DNA from 4 places in the Rhizobium sp. BR 250 genome. Region 3 is predicted to be linked to each of the others. Evidence: riboswitches for the same ligand, from Rfam matches in the RefSeq annotation. Region 3 holds a riboswitch; each other region holds the start of a gene.

Region 1 (7,054 bases), on a different contig from region 3:
GCTGCTGTCGAGCCGGTGAAGCTGACCTTGGAAATCTCGGGATGGCCGGTGATGGCGTTGCCCGTCACTGGCCCGTCGCCCAGCACGATGTTGATGAGGCCGGCGGGCAGGCCGGCCTTGATGGCCAGTTCAGCCATGAAAATGCTGGAGAAAGGCGTCATTTCCGATGGTTTGAGCACCACGGCATTGCCGGCCGCGAGCGCCGGGCCGAGTTTCCAGCCGGCCATTGAGACGGGGAAATTCCACGGCGTAATCGCGCCGACCACGCCATAGGGCTCTGTCATGATCATGCCGAGGCTCGCATCGTCAGTCGGCACGAGATCGCCGCCTTCCTTGTCGGCGAATTCGGCGAAGAAGCGGATCTGTTCGGCGGTCACGGCGATGTCGCCGGCGATCAGCTGGCCCACCGGCCGCGTGGAGGACAGGGCCTCGATTTTCGCCAGCGTCTCAGCCTCTTGTTCAATCAGGTCGGCCCAGCGCTGCAGGACCTTCGTGCGTTCACGCGGACGCACACCACCCCAGTTGCTGCTTTTCAGCGCGGCCTTGGCGGTCTGGACCGCTTCATCGACCAGTGCGGCATCCGCCCTGGGGCAACCGGCATATTCGATGCCGTCCGACGGGCGGTGCATGTCGATACCATTTTGAGCCGGGATCAACCGGCCGCCGATGAAATGGCCGATCGGCAAAGACAGGCTGTCTGGATCGAAGCTGAGCGTCATGGGAAATCCCCTGTGGATATGCCTTAAGGCTAATCCCGGATGGCAAGCAGCATCGACCGACTGCGGCGGGGGCGGTGAACGAAAATCCTGTTTTGCCGCCGGCGGACAGCGCAATCTTCGGTGCGTGTGTCCGCCGGCATTTTTCCGGCACGAACCTTCACGGGTGATGCCGAAAATGCAGGATTTCAGTTCATCCGTTCACGGTGACGTAGATCTTGCGCACGGTCTCGATGGTCTTCCAAACACCAACGAAACCCGGCTTCATGACGAAGCTGTCACCCGCCGTGTAACGCAGCGGTGCGCCGCCTTCCGGCGTGATTTCGATGACGCCTTCGAGAATATGGCAGAATTCGAAGGTCTCGCCCTTGATCGAGCGGCTTTCGCCGGGGGTCGCTTCCCAGATGCCGGTGTGAACGGTGCCGTTGCGGGCTTCGTCCAGCGCCCAGGTCTTGAAGGCCGGGTCGCCGGAGATGAGGCGCTCGGGCAGGGCCTTGGAGGCCTTCGGTTCGAAGGCGGGATTGGTATCGATGGTCTTGAGAAGCGGCATGGGTGTCCTTTCCTGGAACGGGTGGGTTAATATCCGCGGTTGCGATCGACGAGGCCGAGCGGCTCGAGACCGGACTGGTATCGTTTGATGTTCTCGACAACGGTGCGCGCTGCCGAATGCGGCTGGGTGACGCTGGCGATATGCGGCGTCAGGAGAATTTTCGGATGTGTCCAGAAACGATGGTCTTCCGGCAGCGGTTCGGGCTCGGTAACGTCGATCACCGCGCCGGAAAGCCTGCCGCGATCCAGCACATCGATGAGGGCATCGTGATCGAGTTGCCGACCGCGACCGGCATGGACCAGCCCCGCGCCCTCGGGAAGCATTGCGAGACGCTCGCCATTCAAAAGACCCGTGGTCTCCTCCGTCAGCGGCAGCAGGCAGACGAGAATGTCGCTCGTCGCGAGGATCGTCGCCAATCCGGCTTCGCCATGATGGCAGGTCACGCCGTCGATCTCGCGCGGTGAGCGGCTCCAGCCGGACAGCGGAAAACCGAAGGGTTTCAGCCGTTCCAGCGCCGCAACGCCCAGCATGCCGAGGCCGAGAACGCCCACCCGGCATTCTTCCGCCTGACGCTGCGGCAGGGCCTTCCACAGGCCTTCACGCTGCTGGCCGAGATAGGCGGGCAAATTGCGGTGAAGCGCCAGCACGCCGAGGCTGACATATTCCTGCATCATGCGGATGATGCCCTCATCCACCATGCGCACGACCTTCACATGGGAGGGTATTGCGTCGATATGAAACTGGTCGACACCGGCGCCGATCGAGAACAGGATTTCGAGATTGCGATAGCGGCCTATATCCTCGGGCACCGTCCAGCTGATGAGGTATCGAACCGCATCCAGATCGACGCTTGCGGCATCCATCGAAAAGGGCAGTTCCGGCAGGTCGCGGGCCAGAGCCTGCCGGAAAATTTCGCCGCGCCTGGCGTCGGAATTGAAGAAAAACGTCATCTGAAATCCATGTTCCGAAGGTTCAAACCGTGCAGCGGTTTGCCAGTGCTTCCAGCATTGACTGGCAGGCCGCCAGCTCACCGGCGGTGACATATTCATCCGGCTTGTGGGCGCGGCCGATATCACCCGGACCGCAGATGATGGCGTCGATGCCCGCCGCCTGGAAAAGCCCGGCCTCCGTACCGTAACTGACGGCGGGAATGCAGGGTGCGCCGGTCAATTCTTCCAGAAGCTTTACGAGCGGCGCATCGGCGGCGAGGGACAATGCCGGATAGTCGCTCATCGGCGCCCATTCGATATCGATGCCCTTGGCGGCAAGCGCCTGCACGCCATCGCGCACCGGCTGAAGCAGTGCGATCGGCGACACACCGGCAATCGCGCGGGCTTCCAGTTCGATGGCGCAATGATCGGGGATGATGTTGAGCGCCTGTCCGCCCCTCACCGTGCCGATCTGCAGGGAAGAGTAGGGAGGCTCGAAAGTCGTTTCGAAGGGGCCATGTGTCAGTGCCTGCGCTGTTGCGACCGCCTTTGCCATGATGTCAGCCATCAGATGAATGGCGTTGACGCCCTGATCGGGTCGCGACGAATGGCCGGAGCGGCCGCGAATGGTGATGCGCGCGGCGGCCTTGCCCTTGTGGGCGCGCACGGCGCGCAGATTGCTCGGTTCGCCGATGATCGCGCCCGCCGGTTTTGCGCATAGTTCCGGCAATCGGGCGATCATGTGCGGCGCGCCGCGGCAACCCGCCTCCTCGTCATAGGAAAAGGCGATATGCACGGGTCGCTTCAGTGCCAGGCGCGAAAATGTCGGTGCTGCGGCGAGAACAGTGGCGAGAAAACCCTTCATGTCGGTGGTTCCGCGTCCGTAAACACGCTCGCCTTCGGCTCTCAGCGTGAAGGGATCGGAGGACCATTCCGGCTCACCAGCAGGCACCACATCCATATGGCCGGAGAGGATGTATCCGGCGACATCCGTCGGGCCGAAGCTCGCGAAGAGATTGGCGCGGTCGCCTTCAGGGCCGGCAAGCAGCGATACTTTCGCGCCGTGATTTTCAAGATAGTCGGCGATCCATCCGGCGATATCGCCATTGGCGGTTCCGACGACCGATGGGAAGCCGACAAGACGCTCCAGAATTTCGATTGCGTTCATGGCTGCCCCCGTCGTTTCAACGTCGAAAGCTTAAAGTGGTGAGCGGCGTTTATCTGCTGAAATGCGGGTGATTTCGGTAGATTGTTGTGTCCTTCCAGTGCTTTCGGAAAATTCCTGCTGGCAAGCCTGGTTATCTTCGGATGTCGTGGCTGGGCTGCCGGGATCAAGGTTCCGCGCCGGAGGAAATGAGAGCCGTTTGCTATGGAGCTGCTCAAAGTCGATAGTTTCGAGTTGCGAACCGTGGATATCGCCGATGTAGAGGCCGATCATCTGCACGCGCTTTCCATGGCGGTGGGGTGGCGATATCACGCGAACGAATGGTGTTTTCTGCGGCAGTGCGGCGTCGGCCTCGCCGCGCTCGATGAGATCGATCGCGTCGTCGCAACCGCGATGCTGTTTCCCTATGATGAGGGTTTCGCGACACTCGGCATGGTCATCGTTTCCCCGCGCCTGCAAGGACAGGGCGTGGCGCCATGGCTGGTGCGGCGGCTTGTGACGAAATTCCCCGCCGTATCGCTCCGGCTCAATGCCACGGACGAGTCGAGGCGGTTATTTGCCGGGCTGGGTTTCACCGGAGAAACGGAAAAAGTGCATCTGTTTCGGGGAAAGGCGCAATGCCCGGCGGAGATGTCGCCCATTGGCAGAAAACAGAAAATTGAGCCGCTATCCGAAGAACACCTTGCCGATGTGGCTGACCTGGACCGGGTGGCTTTCGGCGTTTTGCGCAGCAGTGTCCTGTCGCGCCTTCTCATGGAAAAGACGGGTTATGGCCTGTTTGAGGCTGGCCGGCTTGTCGCCTTTGCGCTGCGCCGGGCGGCGGGGCGAGGCCACATCATCGGTCCGGTCGTTGCCGTGGAGGAAATGGATGCGATTGCGCTCGTCAGGCGGCATTTTGTCGATCTGGAAGAACAGCTTGTCCGTCTCGATGCCGTGCGCGACAGCGGTTCCTTCGCTGATTTTCTCGCGCAATCCGGCTTGGTGGCGATCGAAACGCTGACGACCATGACGAAAGACGAACCGCAGCCCATGGGCTCCGGCACGGCGAGAATTTTTGCGCTGGCCGGTCCTTCCCTGTTCTGACTTTGTGCTGAGCTGCGACACGATCGCAATTGACGCCCCGCCTCTTGCCCCTTATGTGAGAAAGCGACGGTTCCTGCAGCCGAAAGGCGAAGGGATTAATAGGGAACATGGTGCGGGCGATTTTTTCGTTCAATGCCGTGGCTGCCCCCGCAACTGTAAGCGGATTGTCGTTCATCCCCGTGACGCTTGAAGGCGTCATGCCACTGTATTCTCCGGAATACGGGAAGGCAGGTGAGTGACGCAAATCCGTGAGCCAGGAGACCTGCCGTCAAAATATAAACCATCGTTACGGGCGGGGAAGCCCGGAAGAGGAGATTGTAATGTTATTTCATAACATTTCGTTTGCGTCCTATTACCGTTCTCCGTACAAGACGTCCCGCTGTTGCTGCGCGTTCTGACGCCTGCTGCTCTGGAATAAGTTTTACTTTCGACTGGAGAACACATGTTTCATTCTAGACGCCTGCCGGTCCATGCCGGCTTTCTGGCCGCCGTGCTTTCGGCTTTGCCTGTTGTCAGCGCCAATGCTGCCGAAACCACCTATCCCCTGACGATCAACAGCTGCGGCCAGGAGATCACCTTCAAGCAGGCTCCCGCCCGCACCGTATCCGTCGGCCAGAGCACGACCGAGGTTCTTTACCTGCTCGGTGTTGCTGACAAGGTAGTGGGCACGGCATTGTGGATCGGCCCGGTTCTGAAGGGTTATGAGGAGGCCAATGCCAAGGTCGAACGGCTGGCCGATAATGATCCGAGCTTCGAGGCGGTTGTCGGCAAGAAGCCGGACCTCGTCACGACGCAGTTCCAGTGGCAGATCGGCCCGGAAGGTGTTGTCGGTACGCCGGCGCAATTCGCCGAACTCGGCATTCCCGTCTATACCTCGCCTGCCGATTGCGTCGGCAAGGACAATTCCGGCGGTGGTGATGGCGTGCGCAACACGGGCTTCACCATGGAGCTGATCTATCAGGAAATCCGCGACCTTGCCAAAATCTTCAACGTGCAGGATCGCGGAGAAGACGTCGTTGCCGACCTGAAAAAGCGCGAGGAAGCCGCCCGCGCCAAGATCGCCTCCGCGAATGGCAAGCTTTCCGCCGTCTTCTGGTTCTCCAGCGCCGAACTGGATATCGACCCCTATGTCGCCGGCCGCAACGGCGCTCCCGGTTACATCATGTCCGCGCTCGGCCTGAAGAATATCATCGAAAGCGATGAGGAATGGCCGACCGTTGGCTGGGAAACCATCGCCAAGGCCAATCCGACCGTGATCGTGGCCGGCAAGATGGACCGCCGCCGCTTCCCGGCCGACGATATTGCCGTCAAGCGCAAGTTCCTGGAAACCGATCCCGTGGCCAGCATCATGCCCGCCGTCAAGGAAAGCCATGTGTTCGACATGGATGCGCAGGCGATGAACCCGACCATTCGCACTATCGAAGGTATCGAAACGCTGGCCGAGGCTATTTCGGCCGCTGGCCTCGCCAAGTGAACCGTTTCTCTACCCATCTTGGCAGGGCGGGGCTGGCATTTGCCGCGCTTGCCCTGCTGCTTGTCGCGCTGATGGCCGGAGCGGCCATCGGCGAGACTGCCATTCCTTTCGATGTCGTGGCGAAAACCATCGCCAACCGCGTCTTCCACGCGGGTTATCCGCTTGAACCGCTGGATGAGGGCATCGTCTGGAGTTACCGCCTCAGCCGCGCCGTTGTTGCCGCCTGTTGCGGGGCGTCGCTGGCGCTTGCCGGGGCGGTGTTGCAATCGCTTTTGCGCAACCCGCTTGCCGATCCCTATATTCTCGGCATCTCTGCCGGGGCCTCCACCGGTGCCGTCGCCGTGGCGCTTCTGGGTTTCGGCGCGGGGTTTTTGACGATGCCGGCCGGCGCGCTCATCGGCGCTTTTGTGGCTTTTTCGCTGGTCAGCCTTCTGGCCGTGCGGGCGGGGCATGGCAATAGCGCCATCATTCTGGCTGGGGTTGCCGGTTCGCAGCTGTTCAACGCCATGACCTCCTTCATCGTTACCAAATCCGCCAATGCTGAACAGGCGCGCGGCATCATGTTCTGGCTGCTCGGCAATCTTTCCGGCGTGCGCTGGCCGGATGTCTGGCTGGCCTTGCCGGTCAGCCTTGCGGGCCTTGCGGTTTGTCTCTGGTATGCCCGGGCGCTGGATGCCTTCGCCTTCGGCGGTCAGGCGGCAGCCTCGCTCGGCATTCCGGTGCGCTGGGTCTATGCGGTGCTGATCTCCGTTTCCGCAATCATGACGGCCGCGATGGTGTCGCTGGTCGGTTCCATCGGTTTTGTCGGGCTCGTCATTCCGCATGCCGCGCGCATCTTCGTTGGTGTCCGTCATGGCATATTGCTGCCGGTGACGGCGCTGACAGGTGCAGTTTTCATGATTATCGCCGATGTTCTCTCGCGCATCGTCATTCCGGGCCAGGTGCTGCCGATCGGCGTCATCACCGCGCTGGTCGGCGCGCCCGCCTTCGCCTTCATCCTGGGGCAGAAAAGGGGGCGGTCATGAAATTATCCGCCCACGGCCTGCATTTCCATGCCGGCAATATCGATATCGTCCGCGGCGTTTCGCTCGATGTCGGTTCCGGGGAGTTTCTCGGCATCATCGGCCCGAACGGTTC
Region 2 (7,054 bases), on a different contig from region 3:
GAAGGATCAGTGGCTGGCCGGCGGCCCCAATCCGGAAGGCGAAGGCCGCATTCCTGATATCACGCCCGGTTCGCAAAGCATCGGAAGCTGGGCCGAAGCCGATATTGCCAGCTATCTGGAAACCGGCTTCACCCCGGAATTCGACAGCGTCGGCGGCTCCATGGTCAAGGTGCAGCAGAACATGGCGCATCTGACAGCCGAAGACCGCGATGCGATTGCCGCCTATCTGAAGGCCATTCCGGCGCGGTAACCCTCAGCCGTCATGCCGGACTTGATCCGGCATCCAGCCACGGCGCGTCTACGCCGTGAAAAGAGTGTCTTGCGATCAAGGACTTGATCGCGCTGGACCCCGGATCAAGTCCGGGGTGACGGGAAAACTCTGCACATAGGCCCAATGGCAACCCCGCGAGCACATCAAACGTGTTGCCGCCATTGACTCCCGCCCGCACCCGACGGATAACAACCCTGTGATGGTTCCTTCCGGGCGTTCCGGAAGGTGAAAAGGGAACACGATAGGGAGAAATCCTCATTCGTGGCTGCCCCCGCAACTGTGAGCGGAGAGCCTGAAACGAAATGCCACTGGCAAGCCATCTCGCCCGGAACCGGAGTTTCCGAGCAGGGTGAGGGCGATACCGGGAAGGTGTTTCAGGTTTTGACCCGCAAGCCAGGAGACCTGCCATCACGGAAATATCCATGCCGGCGGGGTGTCCGGAAGAGCGGAATTTCAGGGCGGCGGGATCAATGCCTCCCTGTGTCAGTCTCGTATCCCCGTGGTGAAGTATATCGCATGTGGTCTTGCGGCTTGTGCCGTTCGGCCGTGTCCAAAGGCGCGGGGTCGCGCCGGAGAGGGGTCACCATGTCCATCAACCAGAATACGGCCAATTCAGCCGCGTCTGCAAAAACAGCCAGCTTCGCGCAATCGCTGACGGCGATCGTGCTTGGCCTGTTCGTCGTCGGTTTTGTCGGCTTTTCCCATGTGGAAGCCGTTCACAATGCCGCGCATGACACGCGCCATGCCAATGCCTTCCCCTGCCATTGAGGGGAAACGGCATGTCATCTTTTCGCAATATCGTCTTTACCGCCATTCTCGTCGGCATTCTCGGCGGTTTCGCCGTGTCTGCCATGCAGGCTTTCGGCACCACGCCGCTCATCCTGCAGGCGGAAACCTATGAAAGCGCCGGTGAAGCGCCGCATAGCCATGATGCGCCGGCGCCCGGCGCTGCCGTTCCCGCCCATGAGCATAATGACGAGGCCTGGGCCCCGGCCGATGGTTTCGAGCGCACCGCCTATACGGTTGCCGCCAATGTGCTGACCGCCATCGGTTATGCGCTGGTGCTGACCGGCCTCATCTCCTTGCGCGGCACCAATACCGGCTGGCGTGAAGGGCTTTTGTGGGGCGTCGCCGGCTTCGCCGCCGTCATGCTGGCCCCGATGATCGGCCTGCCGCCGGAACTGCCGGGAAGCCCGGCCGCCGCACTTGAGGCACGGCAGATCTGGTGGCTCGCAACCGTTGCCGCAACCGCGGGCGGCATTGCGCTCATCGCCTTCCGCCGTGAACCCTGGGCCATTGTGCTGGCGCTGGTGCTGATCGTCGCGCCGCATGTGGTGGGTGCGCCCTTGCCGCCGGAAGGTGAACATGCGCTGGCACCGCTGCCGCTGGAGCGTCAGTTCATCGTTGCCGCCACCATCACCAGCTTCGTCTTCTGGGCGTTGCTCGGCACATTGAGCGCGTTTTTCCTGAAGCGCTTCCAGCAGGCATAAGCCCATGCAGGACGCAGCGGAATGGAGTGAGGAACTCGATGCGCTGCGTTTTGCCGTTCCCGGTCACGACGCGCCCTGCGCCGTGCACCGGCTTGCCTTCAAGGCAATCCTCGGGGCAACCCCGGGACGCGAGGCGGCTCTCGCCTGTTTTCATGATCACGAGGCCGCCTTTACCGCTGCGGCGCTCAGCAAGATAAAACGCTCGAATTTACCCGCCGGCCGCAGCCTGCATCTGAACAGCCGCGATATTCGCCGGGCGATAGCGGGTGAGGGCGATGCGTCGGCGCCTCGCGTTTGCCGGGTGCTTGATCAGTCTTGACTGGCTCGATATTCCCACCTCCGTCATCCCGGCCTTGAGCCGGGATCCAGTCGACGCGCGTCTGCGCGGCGGCGAGAAGAGTCTTTTTCAGCCCAAGGACTTGGGCTGGCTGGATTCCGGCTCAAGGCCGGAATGACGGGGAAGTGGAGGGTTGTAAAGCATTGAGGCGGATGCGCCTCACCGATGCTCCGCCGCAAAAACCTGAAGTTCCGCCTCGGCTTCCGGACCAAAGAGGCCGAGGCTTTTCAGAATTTCCACCGCAAAACTCACCGGCGCGCTGCCGGCCGCCGTGATGATGCCGCCATCGCTGACCGCTTTCGGCTGGTCGCGATAAAGCGCCTCACCGTTGTACGCCGGATAGGCCTTGTGCGATGCCAGTGCATTGCCGGTATGGGCGACATTGTTCAGCACACCCGTGCCCGCAAGCGCGCTTGCCGCCGCGCAGATACCGGCGACCAGCCGGTCCTTCTCGCGAAACCGCTTGACCAGCCCGCCAAGATCGGCAGCCGTTCCCTTTTCCCAGCTGAGACCGCCGGGAATGACGAGCGCATCGATATCAGCGGGATCGAGCGCGTCATAGGAGGTGTCCGGCGTCACCTTCAGCCCGCCCATCGAGGTCACCGGCCTGCCATCAGGTGTGGCGTGAATGATCTCGGCACCGAGATAGCCGCGCGCTGCAGCAGCAAGCAGCGCCGGCTCCCAGTCAGCAAAATCCTGTGCCAGCGCAATGGCGATCCGTGTCATGGTGGTCTCCGTCGGTTTTAATCAGGCGATGGACTGCATGTAGCGCATGCCGGTGACCGGCCGCGGTGCGAAATCCATGTTTTCGTAGAAACGATGCGCCGCGACATTGCCGGTCGTGGCGCTGACGGAAAGATAGTCGCAGCCAAGGCGCTTGGCGATATCGCGGGCGCGGGACACCAGATGCTGGCCGGTGCCATGGCCACGATGGCCGTCACGCACGAAGAGATGGTGCAGCTCCAGCCCGCGCCGGCCTTCCTGCGCCCTGTAGAGCGGCAGAAGCAGTGCGTAGCCGATCAGCGCGCCATCGGCCTCGGCCACAAGGCCATGCACCCAGGGAAGGGGGCCGAACAGGTCGCGTTCCAGCTTTGCGGGCGTGATGGCCGCCGCATCGCCGTGGTAGGAGGCAAGCAGCGTGATCATCTCGTTGAGTTCGGGCAAATCCGACTTGCGCGCGCCGCGAATGATGACGACGGGCGGTCTTTCCAGTGTGAGGGAGCTATCTTCGGTCATTTTTTTTGGTCCTTTGGTCTTATCGGTGCCGTCAGGACGTTTGAAAACAACAAAGCCGCCTGACGGCGGCTTGTTGACAATATGATCTGTCGAGCCGCCTCTTAGAGGTAGGCCCAAAAGTACGAGCAGGAGATGGGTGCGCGTTCGTTGATCATGGAAAATGCAATGCGCCCGAATCCGCAATCTGTCAAGCGGCTTCAGGAGGCAAAGCGTGCGATTGCTGAAACAATGGCGTCTTCCATCCCCGCATCGCCCGTGGAATGCCCGGCTCCGTCGATGGCGATCAGCTCGCTTCCCGGCCATGCGGCTGCAAGTTCATAAGCGGTGACGGGCGGTCCCTGCAAATCGCGCATGCCCTGAATGAGCACGCCGGGAATGCCCGCCAGACTACCGGCATTGCGGAGAAGCGCGCCATCCTCGAGCCAGGCGGCGTGGTGAAAATAATGGGCGCAGAGGCGGGCGCGAGCGAGAATATAGCCGCTGTCGCGCCATTTTTTCGGGAAGGCTGAGGTGCTTTCCGCGGTAATGGAACCCGCCTCCCACAGATGCCATTCGAAGGCGGCCATCGCGCGGATGGCAGGGTCGGGGTCGTGCAGAAGTTGGTGATAGGCGGCAACCGGGTCATCCTTCGGCAGATGATCCGGTATCGCGGCAATGAAGCGTTGCCATTGCTGCGGCAGGAACATCGCCAGCCCCTTGTAGAGCCAGTCGATTTCTTTCCGCCGCGTGGTGGTGACGCCCGCCAGCACCATGGCGCGCACCCGTTTCGGATGGCGCTGGGCATAGGCCAGCGCCAATGTGGCTCCCCAGGAGCTGCCGTAAACCAGCCAGTCATCGACCATGAGCGCGGAATGGATGGCTTCCATGTCAGCGATCAGATGATGCGTGGTGTTGTGTTCGAGGCTCTCGGCGGCGTTGGGCGTGCTTTTGCCGCAGCCGCGCTGGTCGAACTGGATGATGCGGTAAAGGGCCGGATCGAAATAGCGCCGCGCCGTCGCCGACAGTCCCGAACCGGGGCCGCCATGCAGCAGGATCGCATCGCGACCCGCCGGATTGCCGGCAATCGTCACATGCAGCCGGTGTCCTTCGGAAACCTCAAGGAAAACGGTCTCGAACGGGGTGATTTCGGGAAATATCTCGGCCATCCGGCATCCCTTCTTCAAGCGGGTGGGAGGCGCATACAGGGCACGGATGACAGTTGAATGTCAGCCCCGTTCCGGGCCGGGTCTAGTGCTCACCCTCGCACATGCCGTGGTTGGACAGCGCGCGGATGACGTAACAATCCTCGATCGAATGGCCATGGCAATGGGAGACGATGCGTTCCAGCTCGTGCTCCAGCTTTTTGAGGCTGGCGATTTTTTCGCGCACATGGGCAAGATGTTCGGCGGCGATGCGGTCCGCGCCTTCACAGGGCATCTGGCGATGCTGGCTAAGTGCGATCAGCTCGCGGATGGCCTCGATATTGAGCCCGAGATCGCGCGCATGGCGGATGAAGGCCAGCCTTTCGAGGTCGGATTTTTCATAACGGCGCTGGTTGCCGTCCGAACGGTCCGCCTCACGGATGAGGCCCATCTGCTCGTAATAGCGGATCGTCGGCACCTTGACGCCGGTGCGTTTCGACAGTTCACCGATGGACAGCATGGCTTTCTCCATATCCGTGGCGCAACGGCGGGAGAACGGGGTGTTTCACCGCTCCGGGGTCCGATGCTCTAGTCTCTAGAGATATGGCTTTTCCGCCCGCGGTTCAATGGGGTTCAGGCGGTCTCTTCCACACCCAGCGCCTGTGCCAGCGCCTTGAGAACCTCATTCTCGAGGCTGGGTGCGGCTTCCGGCTGTGCGGCGGCCATCTCAGCGGCGGGCGTGGTCATGGCGGATGCGCCGCTGTCGAGGTTCCACAGGGCGGCGGCAAGGCTGGCGGAAACGCTCGCGGCGGGCGCGACAGCCGTGGTGACGCTTTCGACGCCTGAAATGGCGCGATGCGCGGTCTGGGTCAGCTCCAGCAGGGCCTCGGTGGCGGATTGGGTTTGCTTGCCCTTTGCGGGCTCAAGGCTCCGGGTCGGAATGGCATAAAAGCTGCTGCTGGTTGCTGCGATAGTCGTCATGACTGAGTCCCCCTAGGTTCTGAGGGTCCTTTTAGGAGCCGAAACATTCGCGAAGATTGCGCCAGTCGGGACTTGAACGGAAAATCATCGCAATATAGTATACCCCCCTATAGTATATGAGGTGCTCATGTCCCATACGATCCGCAACAAGGAAAAGCTTCTCGCCCGCATCCGCCGCCTGAAGGGGCAGATGGAGGCGGTGGAGCGCGCATTGGACGAGGCCAAGCCCTGCGGCGAGGTGCTGCAATTGCTGGCTTCGGTGCGCGGCGCGCTTTCCGGCCTGACGGGGGAGGTGATGCAGGAGCATCTGCACGAACACGTGGTGCATGCCGAAAACGAAGACGAACGGGCGCGGGCGGCGGAAGAGCTGGCCCAGGTGCTGAAGACCTACATTCGCTAGCAAGTCTCCAAAAGCGCGCTTTTCCGAGGAAGAGGCGCGCGCAATAAACCGCTCTAAAAACGAACAGGATCAGCGACATGACGACGACATCCGAATTTCCCGCCGCAGCCGGCCATGAGCATGTTTTTCTCGGTCAGGACCATGAACGCAACGAAAGACGCGTATGGATGGTGATTGTGTTGACCGCCGCGATGATGGTGGCCGAAATCGTCGCCGGTCACTGGTTCGGCTCCATGGCGCTGACAGCGGATGGCTGGCACATGTCCACCCATGCCGGCGCGATGCTGATCTCGGCGCTCGCTTATCTTTATGCGCGGCGCGAGGCACGCAATCCGCGCTTCACCTTCGGCACCGGCAAGTTCGGTGATCTGGCGGGTTTTGCCAGCGCCATCGTGCTGGCGGTGGTGGCGCTGCTCATCGCCGTTGAAAGCGGTATGCGCCTCATCAATCCTGTCGAAATCGATTTCAACCAGGCGATCCTCGTCGCCATCATCGGCCTTGCCGTCAATCTCGTCAGCGCCGTGCTTTTGAAGGATGACCATCACCACGATCATGGCCACGGTCATGCTCACGGTTCACATGCCCATCACGACCATGGCAGCCACGCCCATCACGATCACGGTTCGCACGCGGATCATGGTGGGCACGGCGCAAAGGGCGGCACGGACAATAATCTGCGGGCGGCCTATCTGCATGTGCTTGCGGATGCGCTGACTTCGGTTCTCGCCATCGTCGCGCTGCTGCTCGGCAAGTGGAACGGCTGGTCCTTCCTCGATCCGGCCATGGGCATTGTCGGCGGTCTGGTCATCGCCCGCTGGTCATGGGGGCTGATCCGCTCGACGGCAACGACCCTGCTCGACGCGGTGCCGCCGACGGAATATCTGCCGCAGGAAATCCGTGAGAGCGTGGAGACGGAAGAGGACCGCATCACCGATCTGCATGTCTGGCAGGTGGGGCCGGGGCATCACGCAGCCATCGTCGCCATCTATTCGCAGGCGCCGAAGGCGCCGGCCTTTTACAAGCAGAAACTTGCCGCCATACATGAACTCTCGCATGTGACGGTGGAAGTCAGCCCGGCAAGGGTCTGATCGGAATCGCTTATTCGGTATATTCCGAATAGGCGCCGCGCACCCATTCGGCCTGTGCTTCCGCCCTGTCTTCGGCGGAGGCGGCCGGGGTGTCCTGATAAGCGGGCGCGCTGCCATTGCCGACGGCCCA
Region 3 (7,054 bases):
TGAATGGCGGTTTCAACCCCATCAAGGACCTCTACAAGATGCAGGTCTATGCCATTTCCAGCTGGCGCAACGCCCATGTGCCGCCGGGGGCGCTCGGCCCTTCCGGCGAGGTGATCCCCGCCAACATCATCGCCAAGGCGCCGTCGGCCGAATTGCGTCCCAACCAGACCGATCAGGATTCGCTGCCGCCCTATCCGGTGCTGGACGATATTCTGGAATGCCTTGTCGAGAAGGAAATGTCGGTCGAGGAAATTCTGGCACGCGGCCATGATGTGGCAACGGTGCACCGGGTGGAGCATCTGCTTTATCTGGCCGAATACAAACGCCGGCAATCGGCCCCGGGTGTGAAGATCACCAAGAAGAACTTTGGGCGGGACCGGCGTTATCCGATTACCAACCGGTTCCGGGATCGGTGATCGCGGGTAGGTTCGGCGGGCGCTCGGTTCACAATAAGCCTTCGTGTTTAAACGGACGGCGCGGAGAAAACCCCGCGCCGCCCGCTCATCTCAAATGACCTGCCCCACATCGATACGGTTGCCATCAGGGTCTTCAAACACAAAGGCCCTCAGGCCATAGTCCTTGTCCTGCAGCCCTTTGATGATACGCAGCCCATGGCTCTTGCAAATCGCATGCAGCGCATTGACATCGCTCACCAGCATATGCGCCACGTTGAAGGGGGCTGCCTTATGCGTCGGCTGCAATGTCAGGTGCAGTTCGGCATTGCCCTGTTTCAGGATCATGAAACCGACGGGATTGCCGTTTTCGAAGGTCTTTTCGAAACCAAGCACACCGACATAAAAATCATGGGCCTTTTCGATATTCCTGACAGGAAGCATTGCGGCGATCCGCCCGAAGCGGATGCCGTGATCGGCGATGGTATTCATCGCGGAACCTCGGGTCTGGGAGAAACGGCAAGCGGTGCGGACGGTGCCGGGGCGCTGGCGTTTTTTCCGGTTTGAATTTGCAGGACGGTGCCTGCCGCCCTAGGATCATAGCCACGGCGGCGGCGGATGCAAATGGAATGTCTGCGCCGTTCCGGTCGGAACATTGACAAGCCCGGGAGGCAGAATGCGCAGCTCCATCGAAATCTTCAACATCCGCACCGGCAAGATGCGGGTGGTGTGGCAGACAGCTGAGCTGTTTGAGGCGCCGAACTGGTCACCGGATGGCAAATATCTGCTGCTGAACAGCGAAGGGCTGCTTTATCGGCTGTCCCTTGCCGGTGATGTTTCGCCGGAAAAGGTCGATACCGGCTTTGCCACGCTCTGCAACAACGATCACGGTATTTCGCCCGACGGTTCGCTTTATGCCATTTCCGACAAGGTGGAATTCGGCAAAAGCGCCATCTATCTGCTGCCTTCGGCGGGCGGCGCGCCGCGATTGATGACGAAGAACCTTCCTTCCTACTGGCATGGCTGGTCTCCCAACGGGAAAGGTTTTGCCTATTGCGGCATTCGCGATCAGGTTTTCGATATTTATTCCATGGACATAGACAGCGGTGTTGAAACACGCCTTACCCATGGTGAAGGCCGCAATGACGGGCCGGATTATTCGCCGGATGGCGCGTGGATCTATTTCAATTCCAGCCGCACCGGGCTGATGCAGATCTGGCGGGTGCGGGTGGATGGCTCTGCCGTCGAGCGCATCACCGACAGCGCCTATGGCGACTGGTTTCCGCACCCGTCTCCGAAGGGTGACAAGGTGGTGTTCGTTTCTTATGACGGTGATGTCTTCGACCATCCGCGCGATCTTGATGTGCGGGTGCGGCTGATGGATATGGATGGCGGCAATGTCGAAACGCTGTTTGAGCTTTTTGGCGGGCAGGGCACGATGAACTCCCCCAACTGGTCACCGGATGGGGATGAGTTCGCTTATGTCAGATATTTCCCGGTGGGGTGATGCGATTCTGACGAGGTGGTGTACCCCCTCCCGTCATGCTGGACTTGGTCCGGTATCCAGCCAGCCCAAGTCATTGGGCTGAAAGGATGCCCTCCGCTGCGTGAGAGCCGCGTCGGCTGGATTCCGGCTCAAGGCCGGAATGACGGAGGTGAGGAGCACGGTCATATTGTCGCGCGGCCTTGGCGATACTTGCGTTCGCAAGCCTTTTTGCCCATAGCTTTACCAGTCAGGTGCCCGCCCTTGCGGCGGGAGAATCGGGAATCCGGTGAGAGACCGGAACGTGCCCAACGCTGTGAGGCGGATGCTCTTTTTCTCATGCCACTGAAGCAATTCGGGAAGGCGAAAAGGGGCGGATGAAGCTTAGTCAGAAGACCGGCCTGGCAGGATAGACCGAACCGCGCGGACGGCGGCAGGTTGCTGAAAAAGTGCGTCGTCGCTGCAAACCGGCATGGTTTCGGCACCGGCGCGCCCGCATTGTTGGGGATAAACGATGCCGACCGAACCGCCTCTAACCACGTCGCCTGACGTTAACCCATTTAGTCACGCACTTTCGCCCGTCCGCCCGTTTTCCGGGGAGGAGCGCGAGGCGATCTACCGCGCCATCGAGACGCGGCGCGATGTGCGCGACCAGTTCCTGCCGGACCCGCTGCCGGATGATCTCGTCGAGCGCCTCCTGAAGGCGGCGCATTCCGCACCTTCCGTCGGTTTCATGCAGCCATGGAACTTCACCCTCGTCACCGATGGCGCCGTGCGCCAGGCGGCATGGGTGGCCTTCAGCCGCGCCAATGAGGAGGCGGCGGCGATGTTTGCGGGGGAAAAGCAGGCGCTTTATCGCAGCCTGAAGCTCGAAGGCATCCGCAAGGCGCCGCTCAGCATCTGCGTCACCTGCGATCCCACGCGCGGTGGCAAGGTGGTGCTGGGCCGCACCCACAATCCGCGCACGGATGTCTATTCCACCGTCTGCGCCATCCAGAACCTCTGGCTCGCCGCCCGCGCCGAAGGCATCGGCGTCGGCTGGGTCAGCATCTTCCATGACAGCGATGTTCGCGCCATTCTCGATATCCCCGAGCATATCGAGATCGTCGCCTGGCTGTGCCTTGGGCGGGTCAATGAGCTCTATACCGAGCCGGAACTGGCGGTGAAGGGCTGGCGCCAGCGTGTGCCGCTGGAGGAACTGGTGTTTCGCAACCGCTGGGGCGGGCGGTAAGGGAGTTAGACGGTCTGTGAGTGACGTGGAGCCTTGCCGCTTGTTTCTTCTCCCCGCCGGGGAGAAGGTGGCCCGAAGGGTCGGATGAGGGGGCACGCTCTCCGAATATCTCGACCCTTGTCACCTCATCCCGCTGCCGCGGACTTCTCCCCGGCTGGGAGAAGAAGCAAGTGGTACCTGCCCGGATCCAAAACATATGTCACTGCTGCGGCTGAATGCCCTTCAATGCCGGGTTCTTCAGGTCGATCCGGCCCGTCTGGTCCGGCAGGAATTTCGGGCCGATAACGCGCACCTTGGCGTCGTTCGGATCATAGTCGCGCTCGGGCACGGGCTGTTCCGGTGGCTTGGCGGCCTGTTGCTGTTCGGCGGGTTTCTGCTGCTTGTCGCCACTCTTGTCACCTTGGGGTGATGGAATGGTGGTGATGCTGGAATAGGGCTTTTCGGATTCCGGCCGGGCGGCGTCTTCCTGCTTTTGCATGTCTTCGTGATAGGCCGCCATGTTGCAGGCGCAGCCGGGCGCTTTCGTTGAGGAATTGCGGTAGGCGAAGGCGGTCGGCAGGTCCTTGTAGGGTTTGCCGGTTTCGGCGGAGATCATGTCGGCGGTTTCCTGATCCGCCATGGAATGGAAATAAAGCTCCGTCTCGGTTCCCGGGCACATTTTCTGGCATTGTTCGGCCTGGGCGCGGAAATCGAGCGGTGAGGCATTGGAGGCGATCGGGAAGAACGAGCCGTCGCAGGTGCGCACGCACAGTGTGCGAAGCCCACCCTCGGCGGCGGCGTTGGGGTAGGGTGAAAGCCCCGCTTGTCCCGGTTCGTTGCCATTTTGCCGGAAGGCATCGGGATAACGCGTTACATCGGGCGCCGGCGGCAATTGCGCGTTCGTTTCCGGGGCGGGGCTGCAGCCATTGGCATCAAGGGCGGCGAGAATGCGCTGGCGTCTGATGTCGCCGTTGTCGCTGCGCGCGGTTGCCATGGCATCGTCGCGGTCGCGGATGATGGCGTCGCGTTCGCTCTCCGCCTCGGCGAGCGCATCGCCGATTTCAGCGCAGAGGCCGGCATTGGGATTGCCATAAACAGTGACGCTGCCTGACGAACAGCCATAACCGCGCAGATCGTTCCTGATCTTGCGGATCACGATGTTCTGGCGCGCGAGCGCATTGGCGTAGCGCCGCACCTCGGCCGTGTTGCCGACGACGCGCGGCGGCTCGCGCAACTGCGCATAAAGCGTATCGCAGACCTGATCCGCAAAAGCGGCGGCCGGGGCCATGAAAACAAGGGGAAGCAGGAGGCCGATGATGCGGCTGCGCCGGGTCAATTGTGCGATCCGTTCGATGTCCCCGGCCGGTGGCAGGGGCGTTATACTTCACGAAATCCGTGTTTCAGGAAGATAACATAAGCTGTTGCCGCAATGCGGCAACAGCCTGTTCAAAATTGCGTTAATGCGGCCTCTATCACACCGAAGGGTGCGAGGCCTGCACCACGGCAAAGGCCGCCATGTTGACGACGCCGCGCGAGGTGACGCTGGGCGACAGGATATGGGCGGGCAGGGCAGTGCCGAGCAGGATCGGGCCCACATGCAGGCCCTCCGTCAGCGTGCGGGTGACGCCGAGCGTGATGTTGGCGGCATCAAGGTTCGGGAAGACCAGCAGGTTCGCTTCACCCGTCAGCACGCTGTTCGGCATGGCGCGCTTGCGCAGCGCTTCCGACAGCGCCGAGCCGCCCTGCATTTCGCCGTCCACTTCCAGTTCCGGTGCGGCTTCCTGCACGATCTTCAGGGCGCGGCGCATCTTGCGGGCGCTTTCGGAATCGCGCGAGCCGAAATTGGAGTGGCTGGCGAGTGCCACCTTCGGCGTGATGCCGAAGCGGCGGATTTCCTTGGCCGCGAGAATGGCCATTTCCGCCACTTCCTCGGAGGTCGGGTCATAGTTCACGAAAGTATCGGTGAGGAACAGCGCGCCCTGCTGGGTGATGAGCAGGCTGAGGCCCGCAAAGGAACGCACGCCTTCCTGCTTGCCAATGATCTGGTTCACGTCGCGCAGGTGGCGGTCGTAGCGGCCTTCGATGCCGCAGATCAGCGCATCCGCTTCGCCACGCTTCACCGAAAGCGCGCCGATGACGGTGGAGTTGGTGCGCACGATGGTACGCGCCGCTTCCGGGTTGATGCCGGCGCGGCCGACAAGGGCGAAATAATCATCGACATAGTCACGGTAACGCGGATCGTCTTCCGGATTGACCACCGCGAAATCTGCATGCGGGCGGATGCGCAGGCCGAAGCGCTTCAGGCGCGTTTCGATGATCTGCGGACGGCCGATGAGGATCGGAATGCCGGTGCCTTCTTCAAGCAGCACCTGGGCGGCACGCAGCACGCGCTCGTCTTCGCCTTCGGCAAAGATGATGCGCTTCTTTTCGGCGGCCTTGGCGGCGTTAAAGACCGGCTTCATGATGAAGCCCGAGCGCCAGACGAAACGGTTCAGCTGGTCGAGATAGGCTTCGAAATCGGTGATCGGCCGGGCGGCGACACCGCTTGCGGCGGCGGCACGGGCAACGGCCGGCGCGATGCGCAGGATGAGGCGTGGATCGAAGGGCGAGGGAATGAGATAGTTCGGGCCGAAGACCGGCGTTTCGCCGCTATAGGCCCTGGCGGCCACTTCGGAAACTTCCTCGCGGGCAAGCTCGGCGATGGCCTGCACGGCGGCCATCTTCATTTCTTCGTTGATGGTCGTCGCGCCGCAATCCAGCGCGCCGCGGAAGATATAGGGGAAGCAGAGAACGTTGTTCACCTGGTTCGGGAAGTCCGAACGGCCGGTGCAGATCATCGCATCCGGACGGGCCGCACGCGCCGCCTCCGGCATTATCTCGGGATTGGGGTTGGCGAGTGCGAGGATCAGCGGATTTTCCGCCATGCGCTCCAGCAGTTCCGGCTTCAGCACGCCGGCGGCCGAAAGGCCGAGGAAGACATCGGCGCCGTCGATGGACTCAGCCAGCACGCGCTTGTCGGTCTTCTGGGCGTAGACTTCCTTCCACTCGTCCATCAGCGTGTTGCGGCCGTCATAAACGAGGCCTTCAATGTCATGGACCCAGATGTTTTCCTTTTTCGCGCCCATGGCGACGAGCAGGTTGAGGCAGGCAAGGGCAGCAGCACCCGCGCCGGAGGCGACGATCTTGACGCTCGCGAGCGACTTGCCCGCCAGTTCCAGCGCATTGGTGACGGCGGCGGCAACGATGATCGCGGTGCCGTGCTGGTCGTCGTGGAAGACGGGGATATTCATCTTCTCGCGCAGCTGGCGTTCCACCTCGAAACATTCCGGCGCCTTGATATCCTCAAGGTTGATACCGCCGAAGGTGGGCTCCAGCGCCGAAATGGTCGACACCATGTCATTGATGCCGGGGGCGTCGATCTCGATATCGAAGACGTCGATGCCCGCGAATTTCTTGAAGAGGACGGCCTTGCCTTCCATGACGGGCTTGGAAGCAAGCGGGCCGATATTGCCGAGGCCGAGCACCGCCGTACCGTTGGAGATGACGGCGACGAGATTGGCGCGGGCGGTATATTCCGCTGCGGTTTCCGGGTTTTCATGGATGGCGAGGCAGGGGGCGGCAACACCCGGCGAATAGGCGAGCGCGAGATCGCGCTGGTTGCCGAGTGGCTTGGTGGCCTGGATTTCCAGCTTGCCGGGGCGCGGATAGCGGTGGAAAAAGAGCGCCTGTTCCTCGATGTCGGCCTTTGCCGTGTTGGCGGGCGTGTTGTTCTTATCGTGAGAGGTCATTCTTCCACCGTCATGTCTGGTTCAATTCCGGCCCTCTGAATACAACAAACTTCCCTGCGGTACAGCCGTTATTTACGGGCATCTTATGCAAATGCGGCCACGGCTTATTCGCGTTTTCGTGAAGGCTTTCGTCATATTCCCTATAAAAACCGGCGTCTGTCATGTTGCTGCAACACGAGTC
Region 4 (7,054 bases), on a different contig from region 3:
ACGCGATGCGCTCGCCGCGCTGTTGACCGACCTAACCCGCCAGACCCCGAAGAAAAGCGTCGTCCTGTTCGGCCACAGCATGGGCGGCTGGCTGGTCATGGAAGCATTGCGGCAACTACGCTTCCAGGGCAAAAACGATGTCATCGCCAAGCTGCAGGTGGTGTTGGCTGCGCCCGATATCGACGCCGATGTCTTCCGCAAGCAGATCGAGGTGGTCGGCCGGCTCGACCCGCCGCTCACGGTGCTGGTGTCCAAGGACGACCGAGCCCTGAAAGCGTCCTCCATCCTGGGTGCCGATGTCACCCGCATCGGCGCACTGGATGTTACCGACCGCCAGGTGCAGGAAGCTGCCCTGAAGGAAGGCGTGCAATTCGTCGACATCTCTAATCTCGAAGCGTCGGACCCGCTCAATCACGACCGCTATGCGGCGCTGGCCTCCATGGTGCCGCAACTTGAGGCAAGCAGGCGCGGCGGCGACATCAACAGTGCGGGAGCCTTCGTTTTCGATGCTATCGGAGCGACCGTTTCCAGCCCCTTCCGCCTTGCAAGCCAGGTGGTGAACCCGCAATAGTTTCTGCGGGTTCTTGGTGGCACACCGGTTTCAGAAATCCCAGTCTTCATCCTCGGTGGCGACCGCCTTGCCGATGACATAGGATGAGCCGGACCCTGAGAAGAAGTCGTGATTTTCATCGGCATTGGGCGAGAGCGCCGAGAGGATCGCCGGATTGACCCGGCAAGCCTCGGCCGGAAACAGCGCCTCATAACCCAGATTCATCAGGGCCTTGTTGGCATTGTAATGCAGGAACTGCTTGACGTCTTCCGTCAGGCCAACGCCGTCATAGAGGTCTTCGGTATATTTCGCCTCGTTGTCGTAAAGCTCGAGCAGCAGATCGAAGGCAAAATCCTTGATTTCCTGTCTTTGCGCCTCGCCAAGGCGGTCCAGCGCCCGCTGGAACTTGTAACCGATATAATAGCCGTGCACGGCCTCATCGCGGATGATGAGACGGATGAGGTCTGCCGTGTTGGTGAGCTTGGCGCGGCTTGACCAGAACATCGGCAAATAGAAGCCGGAATAGAACAGGAAACTTTCCAGAAACACGCTGGCGATCTTTTTCTTCAGCGGATCGCCGCTGTCATATTCGCGCATGATGAGCGCGGATTTGCGCTGCAGGAACTCGTTTTCTTCCGACCAGCGATAGGCGTCGTCAACATCCGGTGTGAGGCAGAGCGTTGAAAAGATCGACGAATAGGAACGGGCGTGCACGGCCTCCATGAAGGAGATGTTGGAGAGCACGGCCTCCTCATGCGGCGTAGCCGCATCCGCCATCAGGCGCACGGCACCGACGCCGTTCTGGATCGTGTCGAGCAATGTCAGCCCGGTGAAGACACGGATCGTCAGTTTCTGCTCTTCCGGCTTCAGCGTTCCCCAGGACGGGATGTCGTTGGAAAGCGGCACCTTTTCCGGCAGCCAGAAGTTCGAGGTCAGGCGGTTCCAGACTTCGAGGTCCTTGTCGTCCTCGATGCGGTTCCAGTTGACCGCGCGGATACGGGACGCGGGTTTTACGGCGATGTTCATTCTCTTGTCCCTCAAATCAGAGCGTGCAGGAAACGCAGCCCTGAACCTGCGTGCCTTCCAGCGCCATCTGGCGCAAACGGATGTAATAGATGGTCTTGATGCCCTTCTTCCAGGCATAGATCTGTGCCCGGTTGATATCGCGTGTCGTCGCCGTATCGCGGAAGAACAGCGTCAGCGACAGGCCCTGATCGACATGCTGGGTGGCCGCTGCATAGGTGTCGATGATCTTCTCAGGGCCGATCTCATAGGCATCCTGATAATATTCGAGATTGTCGTTCGAAAGATAAGAAGCCGGGTAATAAACGCGACCGATCTTGCCCTCTTTGCGAATTTCGATCTTCGAAACAATCGGGTGAATGGAAGAGGTGGAGTGGTTGATATAGGAGATCGAGCCAGTGGGCGGCACGGCCTGCAGGTTCTGGTTATAGAGACCCGATGCCATCACGTCCTGCTTCAACGCTGTCCAGTCTTCCTGCGTTGGAATGGCAATGCCGGCTTTTTCGAACAGCTCACGGACCTTTTCCGTCGCGGGCAACCATTCCCGGTCGGTATATTTGTCGAAATATTCGCCCGAGGCATATTTGGAGTTTTCAAAGCCCTTGAAGCTCTGGCCCCGTTCCACCGCCAGCCGGTTGCTGGCGCGGATGGCGTGATAGGTCACGGTGTAGAAATAGATATTGGTGAAATCGATGCCTTCTTCCGAACCGTAGAAGATGCGTTCGCGCGCCAGATAGCCGTGCAGGTTCATCTGGCCGAGGCCAATGGCGTGGCTCGCATCATTGCCCTTTTCCACGGACGGGACCGAGGAAATGTGGCTCATGTCCGAAACCGCCGTCAACGCCCGGATCGAGGTCTCGATGGTCTTGCCGAAATCGGCGGAGTCCATGGCAGAGGCAATGTTCAGCGAACCGAGATTGCAGGAAATATCCTTGCCCATATGGCTATAGGACAAATCGGCATCAAACTCGCTCGCTTCACTGACCTGCAGAATTTCCGAGCAGAGATTGCTCATGCTGATACGGCCGGCGACCGGATTGGCGCGGTTCACCGTGTCCTCGAACATGATGTAAGGGTAACCGCTCTCGAACTGGATTTCGGCGATGATCTGGAAAAACTCGCGCGCCTTGATCTTCTTCTTGCGGATGCGACTGTCGGCGACCATCTCATGATATTTTTCGGTGACCGAGATCTCCGTCAACGGCACGCCATAGACCCGCTCCACATCATAGGGCGAGAAGAGGTACATATCCTCGTTGTTGCGGGCGAGTTCGAAGGTGATATCGGGGATCACCACACCGAGCGACAGGGTTTTGATGCGGATTTTTTCATCGGCATTTTCGCGCTTCGTGTCGAGGAAGCGCATGATATCCGGGTGATGAGCATGCAGATAGACCGCGCCGGCACCCTGGCGAGCCCCCAGCTGATTGGCGTAGGAGAAACTGTCTTCCAACAGCTTCATCACCGGAATGACGCCGGAAGACTGGTTTTCGATCTGCTTGATCGGCGCGCCGGCCTCGCGAATATTGGTCAGGGAGAGCGCCACGCCACCACCGCGCTTGGAAAGCTGCAGCGCCGAATTGATGGAGCGGCCGATGCTTTCCATATTGTCTTCCACGCGCAGCAGAAAACACGACACCAGCTCGCCGCGGCTCTTCTTGCCGGCGTTGAGAAAGGTCGGCGTCGCCGGCTGGAAGCGGCCTGAAATGATCTCATCGACCAGATCGCGGGCAAGCTGCTCATCACCGCGCGCGAGCGCAAGCGCAACCATGCAGACGCGATCCTCGTAACGCTCGAGATAACGTTTTCCGTCAAAGGTCTTCAGCGTGTAGGAGGTGTAATATTTGAAAGCGCCGAGGAAGGTCGGAAAACGGAACTTCCGGGCATAGGCCTCGTCATAGAGGTCACGCACGAAATTGAAGGAATACTGGTCCAGCACCTCCTGCTCGTAATATCCCTCCGTTACCAGATAATCGAGCTTTTCCCTGAGGTTATGGAAAAATACCGTGTTCTGGTTGACGTGCTGGAGGAAATATTGCCGGGCGGCCAGGCGATCCTTGTCGAGCTGGATCTTCCCGTTTTCGTCATAGAGGTTCAGCATCGCGTTCAGCGCGTGATAATCCAGTCCCGTCTCAACCGGTTTCTGGCTTGCGGCTACGGGCTGTTTGGCGTCCTTGCGCAGCGCGCTTGAGGTCAGCGTGTCCAAAATCGTTCCAATCCATGTTTGACGTTGGCGACATCTTCCTCCGTGCCGAGAAGCTCGAAGCGATAGAGAAACGGCACTGCGCATTTGCGCGAGACGATGTCTCCGGCGGATGCGAAAGCTGCGCCAAAATTCGTGTTGCCCGCCGCGATGACGCCGCGAATGAGATTTCGGTTGGAGGGCTCGTTCAAGAACCGGATGACCGGCTTCGGCACGGCCCCTTTGGTGCCGCCGCCCCCATAGGTGGGGGTAACGAGCACATAGGGCTCCGACACCTGAGGCACGTCCTCCTCGGCGCCGAGCGGCAGGCGAAACAGACGCCGTCCCAGTTTCAGAAGGAAACGATGGGTGTTTTCAGAGCGGCTGGAATAATAGACGATCAGACCCATCGCCCTGCCGCCTCAGCTAATCGAGCCAATCATATCAGGCCGGAAACCCGCCCAATGCCGTTCGCCGGCAACGACGACGGGAACCTGCATGTAACCGAGACCCCGAACATGATCGAGCGCATCCGCATCTTCGGAAATATCGATGATCTCATAGGGAACGCCGATGCGGTCGAGCGCACGATACGTGGCGGTGCATTGGACGCAAGCGGGCTTGCTGTAAACGGTGACGGTCATAATTTCCTCTCTCGAAGCCGGTTTCGGACACGGCTCAACATTGCCGACTGCAATCGCAATCGGGTGGCGGTGGATCTGTCATTCAGGTGAGGCGCGCAGCCCAGGCGACTTGTCGCATCTCCGGATCGAAACCGGGGTCCGGTTTTCCTGAAAACGCTGCAAGCCGCGCAAAATCACTCTCTACGCCGACGAGCGTAGCAACTTAAAGAAATGCACTGGCATGACTTCACCCCGAAGCTTGTTCTGGAGGGGGCAGAAAAGGGCGTACGCAAATCATTTGCGTCATACACCTTCCTCCGGACACCCCGCCCGTGGACGTTTGCGCTCAAGGCAGGTCTCCTGACTTGCGGGTCACAACATCTATTCCGGCCTTCCCGGGGCTTTCAGCCCCAGTGACCCAAATTGGAACGATGCTCACCGCTTACAGTTGCGGGGGCAGTTTCGGCCTTGCTCCGCCATGATGGCATCACGCACCGAATTCCCGTCTTAGCTCCCAATCCTTGCGAATCGGAAGAACCTCGAACACCACATATAGTATATGAGGAAATTTTCACGTCAATGAATAGACACACAAAAGCCCCACCCTGTGGATCAAAAAGATTCAACACATGGCCAACAAAGGCTTAACGGCAAATGCGCTTTGTGGCTTAGGGACGGGAAAGCGTTAACCTATTCCCAGATATCGATGTGGATATCGGCGGGGCGGGCGTTTTCGATCACCCTTTTTCCGTTGGGAAGATCGTTCTCAAACAGTTTGGCGTGGATTTGAGCGTCATCGAGACCATAGCCTCGCCATCTGTTACGCAGCCTCTCTTCAAGCACTGCGACGGATGGACCCACAAAAATGGTGAGATCGAAGCTACCGGACAGTGTCGTCCAGGGTGTCTCGTTGAGCAGCAGATAATTGCCTTCGGCAAGGATCAGGCGCGTGTCCGGCGCAATCGCGCGGGCCGAGGCGATGGCGATTTCGCGGGAGCGGTCGAAAACCGGAACAAGAACCTCCTGCCCGCCCTTGCGGACGGCGGAGACGATATCGAGGAAGCCACGCACGTCGAAGGTTTCGGGCGCGCCCTTTCGCGGCAGCAGCCCCCGTTCTTCGAGAATGCCATTGTCCATATGGAAGCCATCCATGGGCAGCACGGCGGCCGTTTCGCCCCGCGCCAGCAAAGCATCACAAAGCGCATCCGCCAGCGTGGATTTGCCGGCCCCAGGGGGACCGGCAATGGCTATGATGAAACGGGATTGACCCTTTGCCCGCCGAAGAACGTCTTCAACGATCGTCTCGAGCTTCAGTGTCATGCGGCAAGCGTTTCCTGCGGCGCTTCCTTCGCGCCGGTCATGAAGGCGACGGCATCCGACATGGAATAGTCCTTCGGATTGATGACGCAAAGGCGTTTGCCCAGCCGGTGGATATGGATGCGATCCGCAACTTCGAACACATGCGGCATGTTATGCGAGATCAGGACGATCGGCAGGCCGCGCGAGCGCACATCGAGAATAAGCTCCAGAACACGCCGGCTTTCCTTGACGCCAAGTGCTGCCGTCGGCTCATCGAGGATGACGACCTTTGAACCGAAGGCCGCCGCACGCGCCACGGCGACACCCTGACGCTGGCCGCCCGAAAGGGTTTCCACCGCCTGGTTGATATTCTGGATCGTCATCAGTCCGAGTTCGGACAGTTTCTCGCGGGCGAATTTTTCCATGGCGGGGCGGTCCAGGGCCCGGAACAGGCTGCCCTGAATACCGGGTTTGCGGATTTCACGGCCGAGGAACATATTGTCGGCTATGGAAAGCGCCGGCGAGAGCGCCAGGTTCTGATAGACCGTCTCGATGCCCGCCTTGCGCGCCTCAATGGGCGAGCGGAACTGCACGGGCTGGCCTTCCAGCCGGATTTCCCCCTCATCGGGTGTCACCGCACCGGAAATCGCCTTGATGAGCGAGGACTTTCCGGCGCCGTTGTCGCCGATCACGGCCAGGATTTCGCCCGGATAGAGGTCGAAATCTGCATGATCGAGGGCGGTCACGCGACCATAGCGCTTGACGAGATTGCGTGCTGTGAGAATGGGTTCTTTTGCCATCAGCCTGCTACCTTTCTGATCCACTGGTCGATTGCGACGGCCATGATGATGAGGACGCCGATCAACAGATAGGTCCATTGCGGGTCGGTTCCGATGAGTCTCAGGCCGAGCGAGAACACGCCGACGATCAGGGCACCGAAAATCATGCCCATGATGGAGCCGCGTCCTCCGAACAGCGACAGACCGCCGATAACCACTGCCGTGATGGATTCGATATTGGCGAACTGGCCGGCGGTCGGCGAAACCGAACCGATACGGCCGATCAAGGCCCAGCCGGCAAAGGCGCAGATGAGGCCGGACAGAGTGTAAACGGTCGTCAGCATGCGCTTGACGTTGACACCGGCAAGTTCTGCGGCGTCCGGATCATCACCCACCGCATAAAGATGGCGGCCCCAGGCGGTTCGGTTCAGCACATACCAGAGCAAAGCGACGAGCAGGACCATGGCGATGACGCCATAGGTGAAAACCGCATTGCCGAAACGGATATTGGCGCCGAAGAACTGCAGGATCGGCGCCTGCTGGGCGATATCCTGGGCGCGGATCGTCTCGTTCGCGGAATAAAGGAAGTTGGTCGCCA

What was found. Region 3 has a riboswitch for cobalamin ahead of bluB (5,6-dimethylbenzimidazole synthase). Riboswitches for the same ligand answer to the same signal wherever they lie in the genome.
Region 1: it holds a riboswitch for cobalamin, as region 3 does, so the genes downstream of both, QD336_RS11345 (ABC transporter substrate-binding protein) here and bluB (5,6-dimethylbenzimidazole synthase) in region 3, are expected to answer to the same signal.
Region 2: it holds a riboswitch for cobalamin, as region 3 does, so the genes downstream of both, QD336_RS03530 (CbtB domain-containing protein) here and bluB (5,6-dimethylbenzimidazole synthase) in region 3, are expected to answer to the same signal.
Region 4: it holds a riboswitch for cobalamin, as region 3 does, so the genes downstream of both, nrdH (glutaredoxin-like protein NrdH) here and bluB (5,6-dimethylbenzimidazole synthase) in region 3, are expected to answer to the same signal.

Annotation. Positions count from the first base shown of each region.
Region 1 covers NZ_JARWKW010000006.1:60,925-67,978, reverse strand. The annotation lists gene QD336_RS11370 (aldehyde dehydrogenase family protein) at 1-719, opposite strand, end outside; gene QD336_RS11365 (cupin domain-containing protein) at 910-1,266, opposite strand; gene QD336_RS11360 (2-hydroxyacid dehydrogenase) at 1,293-2,216, opposite strand; gene argE (acetylornithine deacetylase) at 2,239-3,363, opposite strand; gene QD336_RS11350 (GNAT family N-acetyltransferase) at 3,565-4,443, shown strand; cobalamin riboswitch at 4,494-4,727, shown strand; gene QD336_RS11345 (ABC transporter substrate-binding protein) at 4,886-5,917, shown strand; gene QD336_RS11340 (FecCD family ABC transporter permease) at 5,914-6,942, shown strand; gene QD336_RS11335 (ABC transporter ATP-binding protein) at 6,939-7,054, shown strand, end outside.
Region 2 covers NZ_JARWKW010000002.1:98,849-105,902, reverse strand. The annotation lists gene QD336_RS03535 (c-type cytochrome) at 1-250, shown strand, start outside; cobalamin riboswitch at 455-695, shown strand; gene QD336_RS03530 (CbtB domain-containing protein) at 857-1,039, shown strand; gene QD336_RS03525 (CbtA family protein) at 1,051-1,761, shown strand; gene QD336_RS03520 (hypothetical protein) at 1,766-2,080, shown strand; gene QD336_RS03515 (type 1 glutamine amidotransferase family protein) at 2,258-2,824, opposite strand; gene QD336_RS03510 (GNAT family N-acetyltransferase) at 2,846-3,334, opposite strand; gene pip (prolyl aminopeptidase) at 3,532-4,479, opposite strand; gene QD336_RS03500 (MerR family transcriptional regulator) at 4,562-4,975, opposite strand; gene QD336_RS03495 (hypothetical protein) at 5,089-5,436, opposite strand; gene dmeR (Ni(II)/Co(II)-sensing transcriptional repressor DmeR) at 5,564-5,836, shown strand; gene dmeF (CDF family Co(II)/Ni(II) efflux transporter DmeF) at 5,914-6,924, shown strand; gene QD336_RS03480 (hypothetical protein) at 6,935-7,054, opposite strand, start outside.
Region 3 covers NZ_JARWKW010000001.1:167,064-174,117, forward strand. The annotation lists gene QD336_RS00845 (NAD+ synthase) at 1-416, shown strand, start outside; gene QD336_RS00850 (glyoxalase superfamily protein) at 507-884, opposite strand; gene QD336_RS00855 (TolB family protein) at 1,069-1,899, shown strand; cobalamin riboswitch at 2,111-2,294, shown strand; gene bluB (5,6-dimethylbenzimidazole synthase) at 2,390-3,106, shown strand; gene QD336_RS00865 (DUF2865 domain-containing protein) at 3,306-4,421, opposite strand; gene QD336_RS00870 (NADP-dependent malic enzyme) at 4,558-6,873, opposite strand.
Region 4 covers NZ_JARWKW010000003.1:420,255-427,308, forward strand. The annotation lists gene QD336_RS07330 (alpha/beta hydrolase) at 1-571, shown strand, start outside; gene nrdF (class 1b ribonucleoside-diphosphate reductase subunit beta) at 602-1,576, opposite strand; gene nrdE (class 1b ribonucleoside-diphosphate reductase subunit alpha) at 1,593-3,779, opposite strand; gene nrdI (class Ib ribonucleoside-diphosphate reductase assembly flavoprotein NrdI) at 3,767-4,165, opposite strand; gene nrdH (glutaredoxin-like protein NrdH) at 4,178-4,399, opposite strand; cobalamin riboswitch at 4,712-4,935, opposite strand; gene QD336_RS07355 (nucleoside triphosphate hydrolase) at 5,069-5,698, opposite strand; gene QD336_RS07360 (ATP-binding cassette domain-containing protein) at 5,695-6,477, opposite strand; gene QD336_RS07365 (ABC transporter permease) at 6,477-7,054, opposite strand, start outside.